Variovorax paradoxus: one gene and its partner. The protein of the gene in region 2 interacts with the protein of the main gene of each other region in a pairwise test. Links are inferred from orthologs where the notes say so. Each region holds a gene or a part of one and is shown on either strand. Other genes may lie near its edges.

What was found.
Region 1: the proteins of QFZ42_RS17270 (region 2) and purT interact in binary tests that used the Escherichia coli proteins (3 or more experiments, as listed by UniProt). The link is inferred for Variovorax paradoxus from one-to-one orthologs.

The regions. Positions count from the first base shown.
Region 1 is NZ_JAUSXG010000001.1:5,764,155-5,771,788, reverse strand. The notes cover bases 3,100-5,971. They hold purT (formate-dependent phosphoribosylglycinamide formyltransferase), read right to left. Parts: upstream 5,201-5,971; coding sequence 3,998-5,200; downstream 3,100-3,997. Other genes in these bases: QFZ42_RS27360 (3-hydroxybutyryl-CoA dehydrogenase), read left to right, coding at 5,384-5,971; QFZ42_RS27370 (alpha/beta hydrolase), read right to left, coding at 3,100-3,889. Also shown: QFZ42_RS27390 (ABC transporter ATP-binding protein), read right to left, coding at 1-37; QFZ42_RS27385 (branched-chain amino acid ABC transporter permease), read right to left, coding at 34-1,110; QFZ42_RS27380 (branched-chain amino acid ABC transporter permease), read right to left, coding at 1,117-1,992; QFZ42_RS27375 (helix-turn-helix transcriptional regulator), read right to left, coding at 2,007-2,834; more of QFZ42_RS27370, read right to left, coding at 2,945-3,099; more of QFZ42_RS27360, read left to right, coding at 5,972-6,232; QFZ42_RS27355 (crotonase/enoyl-CoA hydratase family protein), read left to right, coding at 6,269-7,093; QFZ42_RS27350 (serine hydrolase domain-containing protein), read left to right, coding at 7,124-7,634. UniProt on the Escherichia coli protein: Involved in the de novo purine biosynthesis. Catalyzes the transfer of formate to 5-phospho-ribosyl-glycinamide (GAR), producing 5-phospho-ribosyl-N-formylglycinamide (FGAR). Formate is provided by PurU via hydrolysis of 10-formyl-tetrahydrofolate.
Region 2 is NZ_JAUSXG010000001.1:3,609,253-3,616,933, reverse strand. What follows is about bases 2,839-5,757. They hold QFZ42_RS17270 (polyprenyl synthetase family protein), read left to right. Parts: upstream 2,839-3,795; coding sequence 3,796-4,719; downstream 4,720-5,757. Other genes in these bases: dxs (1-deoxy-D-xylulose-5-phosphate synthase), read left to right, coding at 4,759-5,757; xseB (exodeoxyribonuclease VII small subunit), read left to right, coding at 3,533-3,799; QFZ42_RS17280 (aromatic ring-hydroxylating oxygenase subunit alpha), read right to left, coding at 2,839-3,344. In the rest of the region: QFZ42_RS17295 (DUF2796 domain-containing protein), read right to left, coding at 1-307; QFZ42_RS17290 (sulfurtransferase), read right to left, coding at 304-1,212; QFZ42_RS17285 (DMT family transporter), read right to left, coding at 1,250-2,167; more of QFZ42_RS17280, read right to left, coding at 2,190-2,838; more of dxs, read left to right, coding at 5,758-6,615; QFZ42_RS17260 (TRAP transporter substrate-binding protein), read left to right, coding at 6,728-7,681.

The DNA of each region.
Region 1 (7,634 bases), 2.2 Mb from region 2 along the record:
TCAGGTCCTTCGCTGAAAGAAGGATGTCGCCACTCATCTCAACCGGTCCGACTTGGTGAACGACTTCTGCCGCTTGAACAAGCCCCGGCGGTAGAACGGAAAGAGCTGCAGCCAGGTTCGAATCTTGAGCCACCGGCCGTAAAGGCCCAGCGGCTCGAACAGCACGAAGGCGATCAGCACCATGCCGTACACCAGCCCCTGCAGCCCCGGCGCCTGGCCGACCACCGCCGGCAGCCAGTCCTTGCCCATCGAGATCAGCTGCGGCATCGCAATCAGGAAAATTGCGCCCAGGAACGCGCCATGCACCGAGCCCAGCCCGCCGATCACCACCATCAGCAGCAAGTCGATCGACTGCAGGATGTTGAACTGGTCCGGCGAGATGAAACTGAGCTTGTGCGCGTACAGCGCGCCGCCCAGACCCGCGAGCGCGGCCGAGATCGCAAACGACATCGTCTTGTAACGCGCCAGGTGAATGCCCATGCTCTGCGCCGATATTTCCGAATCGCGAATGGCGACGAAGGCACGGCCCGTCGGCGAGCGCAGCAGGTTCAGGATGCCGAGCGTGCTCAGCACCGCCACCACCAGGCACAGAAAGTAGAAGCCGTTGCCCGACCCCAGCGACCAGCCGAAGAGCTGGGGCGACTTGACATGCAGACCCGCATTGCCGCCGGTGACGCTCTCCCAGCGTGCGAATACTTCCTCGACGATGAAGCCGAACGACAGCGTGGCGATGCCGAGATAGATGCCCTTCACGCGCAAGGCCGGCAAGGCCACCACCACGCCCACCCCCGCCGACAGCGCTGCAGCCGCGAGCAGCGCCAGCGGAAACGGCACGCCCAGGTTGGTCAGCACGCCTTGCGTATAGGCGCCCGCGCCGAGAAACGCCGCATGGCCGATGGAAAACTGCCCGGTAAAGCCCGCCAGCAGCATCAGCCCGAGGCCGACGATGCCGTAGATCAGCACGAAGGTCAGCTGCGCGAGCCAGTACTCATCGATTACCCATGGCGCGACGAGGAGGAACGCGGCCAGCAAGCCGTACCAGAACACATGGCCGCCATGCCGCGCAAGGCGGATGTCCTGGTCGTAGCTGGTCTTGAAGATGAAGCGCATGAACGTTCAGACTTTCTTGCGCAGCTTCTCGCCGAACAGGCCGTTGGGCTTGATCATCAGCATCAGCAGCACCACGATGTACGGCGCCGTGTCCTTGAAGCCGTCCGGCAGATAGAAGCCCGCGAACGATTCGACGATGCCGATCACCAGCCCGCCGACGATGGCACCCGGCAGGCTGCCGAAGCCGCCCACCACCGCGGCCGGAAAGGCCTTGAGCCCGATGAAGCCCATGTTCGCGTGCACGAAGGTGATGGGCGCGAGCAGCATGCCCGCAATGGCGGCGACCGCAGCCGCGAGGCCCCACACCAGCCCGTTGAGCCGCTTCACCGGAATGCCCATGTAGTAGGCCGCAAGCTGGTTCTGCGACGAGGCCTGCATCGCGATGCCGAGCTTGCTGTAGCGGAACATCGCGAACAGCAGGGCACAGAGGATGGCGGTGGCGACGATGATCGCCAGCTGCTCGAGGTTGACCACCAGGCCGCCCAGCTTCCATATCTGGTCCTTGTAGGGCACCGGCAGCGTGTGAGTGTCGGTGCCGATGCCCGGCACCATGGTGATGAGTCCGCGCGCCACGTAGGCAATGCCGATGGTCAGCATCACGATCGAGAACTGCGGCTGGCCGAGGATCGGGCGGATCACCACCAGCTCGAGCAGCACGCCGAAGGCCGCCATCGCCACCACCGCGAGAACGGCCGCGAGCCAGAACGGCAGGCCGATCAGCGACATGCCGGCGAACGCGCCGAAGGCGCCGAGCATCATCAGGTCGCCCTGCGCGAAGCTCACGGTCTCGGTGGCCTTGTAGATCAGCACGAAGCCCAGCGCGATCAGCCCATAGATGCAACCTTGCGCAATGCCCGACAGCAGGAGTTGAAGAATCTGCATGGGCCTCCTTGCGCCTACTGCCTGAAGCCGCCGGCCACGTCGTGCAGCGCCAGGCGGCGCGAGCCGGCCAGGATGTCGCTCGGCTTCAGGCCATAGACCTGCCGGATCGAATGGCTGAAGTGCGTCGAATCGGGATAGCCGGTGTCCAGCGCGATGTCGGTCAGCGTGCCGGTCTGGCGCACGTAGCGCAGCAGGCTGCGCGCGCGCTTCCAGGCCCGGAAAGCGCGAAACGCCATGCCGGTTTCCTGCTTGAACAGGTGCAGGAAGCGCGAAAAGGACAGGTGCACCGAAGCCGCGCAGTCTTCGGCCGAGGCGGGCGCAGCCGGGTCGGCGTTGATGGCGTCGATGACCTTGCGAATGCGCGCGTCGAGCACACGCGGCACCAGTGCCTCGCCGAAGAACAGCCGGTCGAAATCGAAACCGTCGAAACTTTGGCGGCCCGAAATCGCCAGCAGGTGCGCGTGCGTATCGCGCATGCGCCGGACGAACTCCGGTGCATCGACAGGCCCGCAGTGCTGCAGAAAACCCGGCATGCGCGCGGGATCGACAGACTCCGATTCGATCAGCAGGTTGAGGATGAGCGAGTGCGCGCTTTCCACCCGGTGCGGCACCTGCGGCGGCACCACCAGCAGTTCGCCCGTCTGCCAGGCACCGCCGCCGACGCGCAAGCGGTTCGGCGGCGCCCCGGCCGGCGACACGTACACGCCGTGTCCGCCCAGCGTGCGTTCGGACGCGGCGCCGAGCAGCCCTGCGTAGAACACGCGCTGGCGCGTGAGCCACATCAGGCGTTCTCCGCGCGTCCCGGCGCCGCTGCCTGGCCGCGTCGTGTTCGATCGCTGCATGGTGTCTGTCTCCTGCATCGGACCGCCGCCAGCCGGGAAGCGGCCTTGCGTTCGCTGGATCGTAGCGGCGAGGGCCGGCTGCGCGGCGTCCATTTGCGCGGGGACTTTCCCTAGGCCGCTGCGAGCGCGCGGCGAAGCTCGGCGGTGCACAGCGCGATGGCCGTCGCGGCCTCGTCGAGCACCTTGCCCATGGTGATGAAGCCATGGATCTGGCGCTCGAAGCAGACGTGGGCGGCGCGGTTGCCGGCGGCGGTCAGGGCCTCGGCGTAAGCCAGGCCTTCGTCGCGCAACGGGTCGTAGCCGGCCGTCAGCACCAGCGCGGGCGGCAGGCCCGAAAGATCGGCGTGCAGCAGCGGCGACGCGCGCCAGTCGAGGTCGTGCCGCGCGTCGTCGATGTAGTGATCGTGGAAGTACGCCATCGTGTCGCGGGTCAGCAGGTAGCCCTGCCCATTGGCTTGGTGCGAGGGGTGGCCGCGGCGCATGTCCGTGGCGGGATAGATCAGCAGCTGAAAGGCGATGGGCAGGTCGCCGGCATCGCGCGCCGCAATGGCTGCCACCGCGGCGAGGTTGCCGCCCGCACTGTCGCCGCCTACCGCGAGGCGGCCCGCATCGAGCCCCAGCGCGGCAGCCCCGCGACGCACCCAACGGGTAGAGGCCAGCACGTCGTCGACGGCGGCGGGAAAACGGTGCTCCGGGCCCATGCGGTAGTCGACCGATGCGACTGCGCAGCCGGCGCCGTTGGCGAGCTCCCGGCACAGCACGTCGTGCGTGTCGAGGTCGCCGACGACCCAGCCGCCGCCGTGAAAGTAGACCAGCACCGGCAGCAGCGCATCGGCCGTGGACCCCAGCGAGCGGTAGAGGCGCACCGGGATGGTGCCGTGCGGCCCTTCGGCCCTCAGCTCGCGGACCTGGGCAACCGGCGGGGCGTCGGGTTGGGTGGCGGCGCGCCGGTCGCGATAGAACGCACGTGCGTCGGCCGGCGAAAGCGTGTGGGTCGGCGGAATGCCGCGCGCCTCGATGAAATCGAGCAAGGCGCGCGCCTGGGGGTGCAGCATGGTGTCTCCGGTGGGTCGGGCGGACGTTCTCCCGATCTCATCCGCACGATGCCCGCAGGCGTCCGGCGCCGCTTGCGAAAACTGGCTGTGCTTGGGCGGCGCCGTTCCTCAGGTCCTGCGCGGCTTCACGCGCGCGGCGGCTTCCTTGGCGAGCTTGCGGGCGGTGTCGGTGTCGGCCGCATGCACCAGCGCCACGCCCATGCGGCGCTTGGCGAAACTCTCGGGCTTTCCGAACAGACGAATGTCGCTGCCGGGCACCTGCAGCGCCTCGGCCACGCCGTCGAACGCGATGCCCGTCGCGTCCACGCCGCCATAGATCACCGCGCTGGCGCCCGGGCTCTTGAGCGACGTGTCGACCGGCAGGCCGAGGATGGCGCGCGCATGCAGTTCGAACTCGTTCTGCCATTGCGTGGCCATGGTCACCATGCCGGTGTCGTGCGGACGCGGGCTGACTTCGCTGAACCACACCTCGTCGCCCTTCACGAACAGCTCGACGCCGAAGAGACCCTGGCCGCCGAGGTCGGCCGTGACGGCCTGTGCGATCTGCTGCGCCTTCTGCAGCGCGGCCGGCGCCATGGGATGCGGCTGCCAGCTCTCCACGTAGTCGCCGCTCACCTGCACATGGCCGATCGGGTCGCAGAACTGCGTCTGCACGGCGCCGGCCTCATCCTTCGCACGCACGGTGAGCAGCGTGATCTCGTAGTCGAAGTCGATGAAGCCCTCGACGATCACGCGGCCGTGGCTCACGCGGCCGCCGGCCATGGCGTAGTCCCAGGCCTTCTGCACGTCGGCCGGGCCGTCGATCTTGCTTTGGCCCTTGCCGGAGCTGCTCATCACGGGCTTGACGATGCAGGGGTAGCCAATGCCTTCGTCGATGGCAGCCTGCAGTTCGGCCAGCGAGTCGCAGAATTTGTAGGGGCTGGTCGGCACGCCCAGCGTTTCGGCGGCCAGGCGGCGGATGCCTTCGCGGTCCATCGTGAGGCGGGCGGCGCGAGCCGTGGGAATCACACGCACCACGCCGGCGTCTTCGAGCTGCTGCAGCATCGGCGTGGCGATGGCCTCGATCTCGGGCACCACGAGCATGGGCTTCTCGGCCTCGATCAGCGCCTTGAGCTGCTCGGGGTCGCTCATGGTGATGGTGCGCGCGTGGTGCGCCACCTGCTGGCCGGGCGCGTTCTCGTAGCGGTCGACCGCGATGGTTTCGACGCCGAGGCGCTGCAGGGCGATCAGCACCTCCTTGCCGAGTTCGCCGGAGCCGAGCAGCATCACGCGGGTGGCGGAAGGGGAAAGAGGGGTGCCGAGGGTGGTCATGGTCGGAGTCGAAAAGAGAGAAGAAAAAGCAATCGCCGCACTGTAAGCCACCCGGCGGCGCCCGTGTCGCTCGCGGCAACAGCGGCTTGGCGGGGCTGCTTCACAATCGATCTCCTGCCGCGGCGGCGGCCCTCGCGCCACCCGCCCCTTCCCCAGTTTTCCTTTTATTCAAGGAGTTTTCTCATGACGATCCAGACCGTCGGCATCATCGGCGCCGGAACAATGGGCAATGGCATTGCGCAGGCCTGCGCGGTGTCCGGCGTGAACGTGGTGATGATCGACGTCGCCCAGGCGGCCGTCGACAAGGGCCTGGCCACCGTGTCGGGCAGCCTCGACCGGCTGATCAAGAAAGAAAAGCTCACGGCCGAGCAGAAGGCCGCGGCGCTCGCGCTGATCAAGGGCTCGACGAACTACGAGGACCTGAAGGGTGCGCAACTGGTGATCGAAGCCGCCACCGAGAACCACGCGCTCAAGCTCAAGATCCTCAAGCAGGTCGACGAGCTGGTGGCGCCCGAAGTCATCATCGCGTCGAACACCTCGTCGATCTCGATCACGCAGCTCGCGGCCGCCACCTCGCGCCCCGACCGCTTCATCGGCATGCACTTCTTCAACCCGGTGCCGATGATGGCGCTGGTGGAGCTGATCCGCGGCTATCTCACGAGCGACGCCACGCACGACGCCGTCAAGGCGCTGGCCGAGAAGCTCGGCAAGTCGCCGATCACCGTGAAGAACGCGCCCGGCTTCGTGGTCAACCGCATCCTGGTGCCGATGATCAACGAGGCCTTCTTCGTGCTGTCCGAAGGCATCGCCACCGCCGAAGACATCGACGCCGGCATGAAGCAGGGCTGCAACCAGCCCATCGGCCCGCTGGCACTGGCCGACATGATCGGCCTGGATGTGTGCCTGGCCGTGATGGAGGTGTACCTCGAGCAGTTCGGCGATTCCAAGTACCGCCCCTGCCCGCTCTTGAAGGAAATGGTCGCGGCCGGCCAGCTCGGACGCAAGACCGGACGCGGCGTGTACGCCTACTGAGCACGGCAAGAACAAAAAAACAAGGAGACAACCACCATGACCGCCGCCCCCATCACTCCGGCCGCTCCACCGGCCGAAGGCTGCATCGACACGCAGGTCATCGGCCACGTGCTGCTGATCGGCATCAACCGCCCCGCCAAGCGCAACGGCTGGACGCCGCCGATGTTCAAGCAGCTGGCCGAGGCCTACACCCGGCTCGACGACGACCCGGACCTGCGCGTGGGCGTGCTGCATGCCTTCGGCGACCACTTCACGGCGGGCCTGGACCTGCCCGCGGTCACCGAGTACATGAAGCGCGGCGAGAAGGCGATTCCGGCCGGGCTGGTGGAGCCGCACGACTTCGGCCTGCCCGGCTACCGCCGCCGCAGCAAGCCGATGGTGGCGGCGGTGAAAGGCATCTGCTTCACGGTCGGCATCGAACTGATGCTGGGCGCGGACATCGTGGTGGCGGCCGACAACTGCCGCTTCTCGCAGATGGAAGTACAGCGCGGCATCATGGCCACGGGCGGCGCCACGCTGCGCATGGCCGAACGCGCGGGCGTGGGCAATGCGATGCTGCACCTGCTCACGGCCGACGAGTTCGACAGTGCCGAGGCGTACCGCCTGAACTTCGTTCAGAAGGTGGTGCCGGCCGGGCAGGAGCTCGACGCAGCGCTGGCCATTGCGCAGCGCATTGCGGCGCAGGCGCCGCAGGCGGTGGTGGCCACCCGGCTCAACGTGATCAAGGCTGTGGAACACGGGCCGCTCGCGGCGGTGTCGGAATTCATCGAGACGCAGAAGCGCCTGGCGAACAGCGAAGACGCGGCCGAAGGCGTGCGCTCTTTTGTCGAACGCCGCCCCGCGCGTTTCAGCGGTCGTTGATGATCGATTCCAACGGAGCCTTGTAAACCCATGCCCCTCTTCAAACGCACGGCGCTTGCCGCCGCCTTCGCACTCCTTGCCGTGAACACCTCCAACGCACAGACGCCCGCGCCCGCCGCGCCACCCGACCCCGCGGCCACTTCGGTCGAGGCCATGGGCTGGATGAAGGGCTTTCCGCCGCCGCCCGATAAGCTGATCACCTTCGACAACCCGGCCGGCGGCGTGTTTCCGCGCACGCGCTGGAGCTTCTCGCACGCGCGCGAAACGGTGCCCACCGCCAACGTGTGGCGCGGCAGCGGCACGGCCAGCCCGTTGCCGGCGGCGCCGCGCAACGACATCGAGGCCGTCACGTTCAAGCCTCTGGGGAGTACGGGCGAGACCGTGACCTTCGCGCAAATGATCCCGCGCACCTACACCGACGGCATCCTGGTGATGCACCGCGGCCGTGTGGTCTACGAAAAATACTTCGGCGCGCTCACGCCCGAGCGGCCGCACATCGCGATGTCGGTCACCAAGTCCTTCGTCGGCACGCTCGCGGCCA
Region 2 (7,681 bases):
CGATGACAAAGAGCTTGTCGGCTGCGCGCAACTGGGCGATGGCGTCTTCAGCCGTCTTTTTTTCCGCAGCGGTCTTGGGCGCGCGTTCGAAGCCGACGATGTTGTCGAGCGGCGACTCCATGTCGATCACGACCGTCGGGCCGTCGATGGCCACATCGAGCTTGAGCTGGCCGTGCACATGCGCGTGCTGCTGCTGGGCGTGCGCGGAAAGTGAAAGAAAGGGCGCTGCGAGCAGTGCCGCGGCGAACAGGGCCGAGGCAGATGCGAGGCCGGATGAAATGCGTCGTCGAAGTCGGATCTGTTTCATGGTTCTGCGCCTTGCCGGGTCGGCAGCCCCGGCGTGTTGCTCCATTCGCTCCAGCTGCCGGCATAGAGCGCGGTCGTCCCCAGCCCCGCGATCTGCATCGCAAGCAGGTTGGGCACAGCGCTCACGCCGCTGCCGCATTGGTGGACGACCGTCGCCGGATCGCGTCCCGCGAGCAACGCTTCGAACTCGGCACGCAATTGCGGTGCCGGCTTGAACTTGCCGTCGGGGCCGAGGTTTTCGGCGAAGGGCCGGTTCAGAGCCCCGGGGATGTGACCCGCGATCGGGTCCAGAGGTTCCACCTCGCCGCGATATCGTGCACCGGCCCGTGCGTCGATCAGCTGCTGGTCAGGTTGGCCGAGCCGGCGCGCCACGGTGTCGGTGGTCACGAGCGCTGCAAGCGGCTCGCCCGGCACGAAGTTCGACTGGAAGCGCGCAGGCTCTTCGCGGCTCGTGACTTCGCCGCCCGCGGCTTGCCATGCTTGCAGGCCGCCGTCGAGCACGGCCACCGCGTCGTGTCCCATCCACTTGAGCATCCACCAGAGCCGCCCGCAATAGTTGGCGCCGTTGCGGTCGTACACCACGGCCTGCATGTCGTTGGAAAAACCGACGCTCGACAACCAGGCCGCGAACTTCTCGCGGCTCGGCAGCGGATGGCGTCCACCCGAGGCCGGCACGCCGTCTTCCTGGGCCACCACCACGTCGCCGTGCGCGCCGGGCATGCCATGCTTCGCACTGAGGTCGGTGTCGAGGTTCGCAAACGCGGCGCCCGGAATGTGGGCGACGGCATATTGCTGCGCGCCGGCTTCGGGCTTCATGAGGTCGAAGCTGCAGTCGAAAACCATTAGCGGCGTGCCGCCGGCTTGCAGCTGCTGGAGTTGTTCGACGCTGATGAGGGTGGTGTACATGGCGGGCTCCTTCGTTGTCGATGGGGTTCGATGCGGTTCAGTGTTCTTCGGCCGGCGCCTTGGGCACCGCCCGCTGGCGCAGCACCGTGGCCGCGATGCCGCTCACGATGATGAGCGCCATGCCGGCCCAGCCGGCGGCGTCGATGCGGTCGTCGAACAGCACCACGCTGTAGAACGCCGCGAAGACGATGCCGGAGTACTGCAGGTTGGCCACCACCAGCGTGCCGGCCTGGGTCTTGGCCGTGGCATAGGCGCGCGTCATGCAAAGCTGCCCGAGGGCCGCAAGCAGGCCGATCGGCAGCAGCCACAGCGCATGCTGCCACGTCCACGAATCTCCGCCCGAAAACCCGGTGGCGGCCGTGGCAAAAGCACCGGCCACGGCCGAGCCGACCGCGAAATAGAACACCGTGCGCAACTCGGGTTCGCCGATGCGCGACAGCGCCACCACCTGCATGTAGGCGAACGCGGCCGTAAGGCCCGACAGCAGGCCCAGCAGCCCGGCGAAACCCTGGCTCGCATCCACGCTGGGCTTGAGCATGAGCACCACGCCCACGAAGCCCGCGAGCACGGTCAGCGCGAGCGTGCCCTGCAGCGGCGGACGCTCGACGCGGCCATCGCGTCCGGGCACCGGCACCCAGGCCAGCAGCGCGCCGCCGACCAGGAAGGCCGCGATCCACACGCTGCTCATGTAGTTGAGCGTGACGGCCGTCGCCAGCGGCATGTGGGCGATGGCGTAGAACCAGGCGCCGAGCGACACCACGCCGATGGTGCTGCGCCAGGCGTGCATGCCCGGGTAGCGGGTGGCGAGCGGAACACCGCGGTTGCGCGCGAGCAGCCACAGGAACACGATGCCGATCAGCCCGCGGCCCAGCACCATCTCCCCGCTGTTGAACCAGGCCGAGGCCACCTTGACGACCACGCTCATGGTGGCGAACAAGAAGGCGCCGAGCACCATCCAGAGTGCTTGCACTACGGGCTCAGGCGTTGTTGTTCTGCATTGCGCTGCGGTACCACTCGTGGAACTGCTGCATGCCGTCTTCCATCGGGCTCTGGTAGGGGCCGCTCTCGTCGTCGCCGCGCAGCATCAGCGCGCGGCGGCCGGCGTCCATGCGCTCGGCAATCTCGTCGTCTTCCACGCAAGTTTCCATGTAGGCGGCCTGCTGGGCTTCGACGAATTCGCGCTCGAAGGCGACGATTTCCTCGGGGTAGAAGAACTCCACCATGTTGAGCGTCTTCGTGGGGCTGACCGGGTGCAGTGTCGACACCGTGAGCACGTGCGGATACCACTCGACCATCACGTGCGGGTAGTAGGTGAGCCAGATCGCGCCGTACTTCGGCGGCTTGCCCTCGCGGTACTTGAGCAGCTGCTCCTGCCACTTCTGGTAGATGGGGCTGCCCGCGCGGCCGAGCCGGTTGGCCACGCCCACGGTCTGCACCGAGTAGTTGCGGTTGAATTCCCAGCGCAGGTCGTCGCAGGTCACGAAGCTGCCGAGGCCGGGGTGGAACGGACCGACGTGGTAGTCCTCGAGGTAGACCTCGATGAAGGTCTTCCAGTTGTAGTTGCACTCGTGCAGCTCGACGCGGTCGAGTGCGTAACCCGTGAAGTCCAGATCGGCGCGCGGGCCGAGCTCGGCCATGTCGGCGGCGACGTCACGCCCGACGCCCTTCGGGCCGTTTGCGCCGCGCTCGAACAGCAGGCCGTTCCACTCGGTGAGCGGATAGTTGTGCAGGTTGAGGCACGGGTCCTGCTCGAAATGCGGCGCGCCGATCAGCGTGCCCGTGGTGCGCGGGTCGCTCGCGGCGTAGGTCCAGCGGTGCAGCGGGCAGACGATGTTGCCACCGGTCTGGTTGTCGAGCCGGCCACGGCCTTGCAGGATGAGCGCCTGCCGGTGGCGGCACACGTTGGAAATGAGCTCCACGCCCTTGGGCGTGTGCACCAGCGCCCGGCCCTGGTGCTCTTGCGGCAGCGTGTGGTAGTCGCCCGGCTCGGGCACGGCAAGGCGGTGGCCCACGTAGCGCGGACCTTGCGCAAACAGCGTTTGCATCTCGCGTGCGTAGAGCGACTCGTCGAAGTACGCGGAAACTGGAAGTTGGCTCGTGGCCTGCTGCAGTTGAAGACTTAAATCAGACATCGAGGACCTGACCAAGCTCCCCACAGGGAGAAAAAAGAAAAGACGGAAGGCGCCGTCAGGAGGGCGACGGCCCGAAGAGTTGTGCCGGGCTGGCCGGCAAGGGAAGCCGCGATTGTACCCAAGGGGCCATCGCGGTGCTCATTTGGTTCCCCGCCCTAAAATGCCCGATTTCATACTTGTTCTCTCGCATGCCCAAGGTCCCTTCCTCCGCCACGTCCAGCCCGGCAGCCATGCCCGATACGGGGCCGCTGCCGGCCAGCTATGAAGCCGGGCTCCAGGAGTTGGAACAATTGGTTGCAGAACTCGAATCGGGCCAGTTGCCGCTCGACCAGTTGCTTGGCAGCTATCAGCGCGGTGCCGCGTTGCTCGCTTTTTGCCGCGAGAAGCTCCAGGCGGTCGAAGACCAGATCAAGGTGCTGGACGCAGGCAGCCTCAAGCCCTGGACGGCCGAATGAGCGCGGCTGTGACGGCGGCGGTCGATTGGGACGCCGCGCGGCTGGCCGGCTGGAGCGAGCCGCACCTTGCGCGCGTCGAAGCGGCGCTTTCGCGCTGGGTCGGGGTCGATTCCCCCGTGCTGCTTGGCGACGCGATGCGCTACGCCGTGCTCGATGGCGGCAAGCGGCTGCGTCCTTTGCTGGTGCTGGCCGCGAGCGAAGCGGTGGGCGGCAACCCCGCCGCGGGGCTGCGCGCGGCCTGCGCCACCGAACTGATCCACGCCTACTCGCTGGTGCACGACGACTTGCCGAGCATGGACAACGACGTGCTGCGCCGTGGCAAACCCACCGTGCACGTGAAATTCGGCGAGGCCGATGCGCTGCTCGCCGGCGACGCCTTGCAGGCCCTGGCCTTCGAACTGCTGACGCCCGAGGGCGACGAGGTTCCCGCATCGACCCAGGCCACGCTGTGCCGGCTGCTTGCGCGCGCCGCGGGCAGCCAGGGCATGGCGGGCGGACAGGCGATCGATCTCGCCAGCGTGGGCCTGGCGCTCGACGAAGCGCAACTGCGCGAAATGCACCGCCTGAAGACCGGCGCGCTGCTGCAGGGCAGCGTCGAGATGGGCGCGGCCTGCGCGGGCGCCGTGGCGCCCGCCGCGCTGGCCGCCCTGCGCGACTACGGCGCCGCCATCGGATTGGCGTTCCAGGTGGTCGACGACATCCTCGATGTGACGGCCGATTCGCAGACTCTCGGCAAGACGGCCGGCAAGGACGCCGCCGCCGACAAACCCACCTATGTCTCTCTGTGGGGCCTCGACGGCGCGCGGGCACAGGCGAAACAGTTGCTTGCCGAATCGCTCGCGGCGCTGGAGCGCAGCGGCCTGCGCGACACCGCGGCACTGCGCGCGCTGGCCCACATGGTCGTCGACCGCGACCGATGAACAGTTGAACAGATGGACAAGAAGAACCACGACGCTCCCATGGCCCCGCTGCTTCCCACGCTTCATGATCCCTCGCCGATCCGGCAATACGACCGGGCCCAGCTCAAGCAGCTGTCCGACGAGGTGCGCGCCTGCGTGCTCGACAACGTTTCGCGCACCGGCGGCCACCTGAGTTCCAACCTTGGAACGGTCGAGCTCACGGTCGCTCTGCACCATGTGTTCAACACGCCGCACGACCGGCTGGTGTGGGACGTGGGCCACCAGACCTATCCGCACAAGATCCTCACCGGCCGGCGCGAGCGCATGCCCACGCTGCGCCAGATCGGCGGCATCTCGGGCTTTCCGCAGCGCAGCGAGAGCGAATACGACACCTTCGGCACCGCGCACTCGTCGACCAGCATCTCGGCCGCGCTCGGCATGGCCATGGCCGCCAAGCAGAAGGGCGAAGACCGCCATGCGGTCGCGATCATCGGCGACGGCGCGCTCACGGCCGGCATGGCCTTCGAGGCGCTCAACAACGCCGGCGTGTGCGACTGCAAGCTGCTGGTGATCCTGAACGACAACGACATGTCGATCAGCCCGCCCGTGGGCGCGCTCAACCGCTACCTCGCGCAGCTGATGAGCGGCAACTTCTACGCCGCCGCCAAGAACGTGGGCAAGAGCGTGCTGCGCGCCGCGCCGCCGCTGTTCGAGCTGGCCAAGCGCTTCGAGCAGCATGCCAAGGGCATGGTGGTCCCGGCCACGTTGTTCGAGCAGTTCGGCTTCAACTATGTGGGCCCCATCGACGGGCACGACATCGATTCGCTGGTGCCCACGCTCGAGAATCTCAAGCACCTCGACGGCCCGCAGTTCCTGCATGTGGTCACGAAGAAGGGGCAGGGCTACAAACTGGCCGAGGCCGACCCGGTGGCCTACCACGGCCCGGGCAAGTTCGATCCGCAGGTGGGGCTGGTCAAGCCCGCCGCGGTGGCCAAGCAGACCTTCACGCAGGTCTTCGGGCAATGGCTGTGCGACATGGCGGCGCACGACGGCCGGCTGGTGGGCATCACGCCCGCGATGCGAGAAGGTTCGGGGCTGGTCGAATTCGAACAGCGCTTTCCTGACCGCTACTACGACGTCGGCATTGCCGAGCAGCATGCCGTCACGTTCGCGGCCGGCTTGGCGTGCGAAGGCCTGAAGCCGGTGGTCGCGATCTATTCGACCTTTCTGCAGCGCGCCTACGACCAGCTGATTCACGACGTCGCAATCCAGAACCTGCCGGTGGTGTTCGCACTCGACCGCGCGGGCTTGGTGGGTGCCGACGGTGCCACGCATGCGGGCGCCTACGACATTCCGTTTCTGCGCTGCATTCCCAACATGAGCATTGCGTGCCCGGCCGACGAGCGCGAATGCCGCCAGCTGCTGTCGAGCGCCTACGAACAGAACCACCCGGTGGCGGTGCGCTATCCCCGCGGCGCGGGTGCCGGCGTCACGCCGCACCTGGCACTCGATGCGCTGCCCTTCGGCAAGGGCGAAGTGCGCCGCGAAGGCAAGCGCATCGCGGTCCTCGTGTTCGGCACCTTGCTGTACCCCGCGCTCGCCGCGGCCGAGTCGCTCGACGCCACGGTGGTCAACATGCGCTGGGCCAAGCCGCTCGACGTCGAGTTGCTGCTGCAGGTGGCAGGCACGCACGATGCCATCGTCACGCTCGAAGAGGGCGCCATCATGGGTGGTGCGGGCGGCGCGGTGCTCGAGGCGTTGCAGGCTGCCAACGTGCAGAAGCCCGTGCTTCAGCTGGGCTTGCCCGACAGGTTCATCGAGCATGGCGATCCGGGCAAGCTGCTCGCGTCCATCGGTCTCGACGCAGCGGGCATCGAGGCCTCGATCACTCGGCGCTTCGGGCCCGTCGCAGGGTAAACCCCGGCGGGTTGCCTGTAAGCAGGTTTTTACAATCGCCACGACTTACGAAAGTCGTCGACGCGGCCACAAGCCGCGTTTCGTTTTTTCCAATGCACTCGGAGTGAATTCAATGGATCGTCGTTCCCTCATCAAAAACGCCGGCATCGCTGGCGTTCTGGCCGCCGGCATTGCGCCCGCAGTTCATGCGCAAGCCGCCGTCCGCTGGCGCCTGGCCTCCAGCTTTCCCAAGCCGCTCGATACGATCTACGGCGGCGCTGAGGTTTTCTCCAATGCGGTCAAGGCCATGTCGGGCGGCAAGTTCGAAATTTCGGTGCATGCGGCTGGCGAACTGATGCCGGCTTTCGGCGTGGTCGACGGCGTGCAGCAAGGTTCGGTCGAGGCCTGCCACACGGTGCCCTACTACTTCTACGGCAAGAACCCCGCCTTCGCGCTCGGTTCGGCCATTCCGTTCGGCATGAACGCACGCCAGATGACCGCGTGGATGATGCACGGCAACGGCCGCAAGCTGATGGACGAGTTCTACGGCACCTACGGCATGCTGAGCTTCAACGGCGGCAACACCGGCACCCAGATGGGCGGTTGGTTCCGCAAGGAAATCAAGACCCCGGCCGACCTCAAGGGCCTGAAGATGCGCCTCGGCGGCGGCCTGGTGGGCGACGTGATGACCAAGCTCGGCGTGGTGCCGCAAAGCATTCCGGGCGGTGAGATCTATCAAGCGCTTGAAAAGGGCACGATCGACGCCGCCGAATGGGTGGGTCCGTACGACGACCAGAAGCTCGGCTTCAACAAGGTTGCGCCGAACTACTACTACCCTGGCTGGTGGGAAGGCGGCCCCGAGGTCGACTTCTTCATCAACAAGAAGGCCTTCGATGCCCTGTCGCCCGAGAACAAGGCCATCATCTCGGCGGCTTCCGCCGTCGCCTCGCAAGACATGCTGGCCAAGTACGATGCGCGCAACCCCACCGCGCTCAAGCAACTGATCGGCGCCAAGACCAAGCTGCTGCCTTTCAGCAAGGAAATTCTCGACGCGTCGTTCAAGGCTTCCCTGCAGGTCTACGAAGAA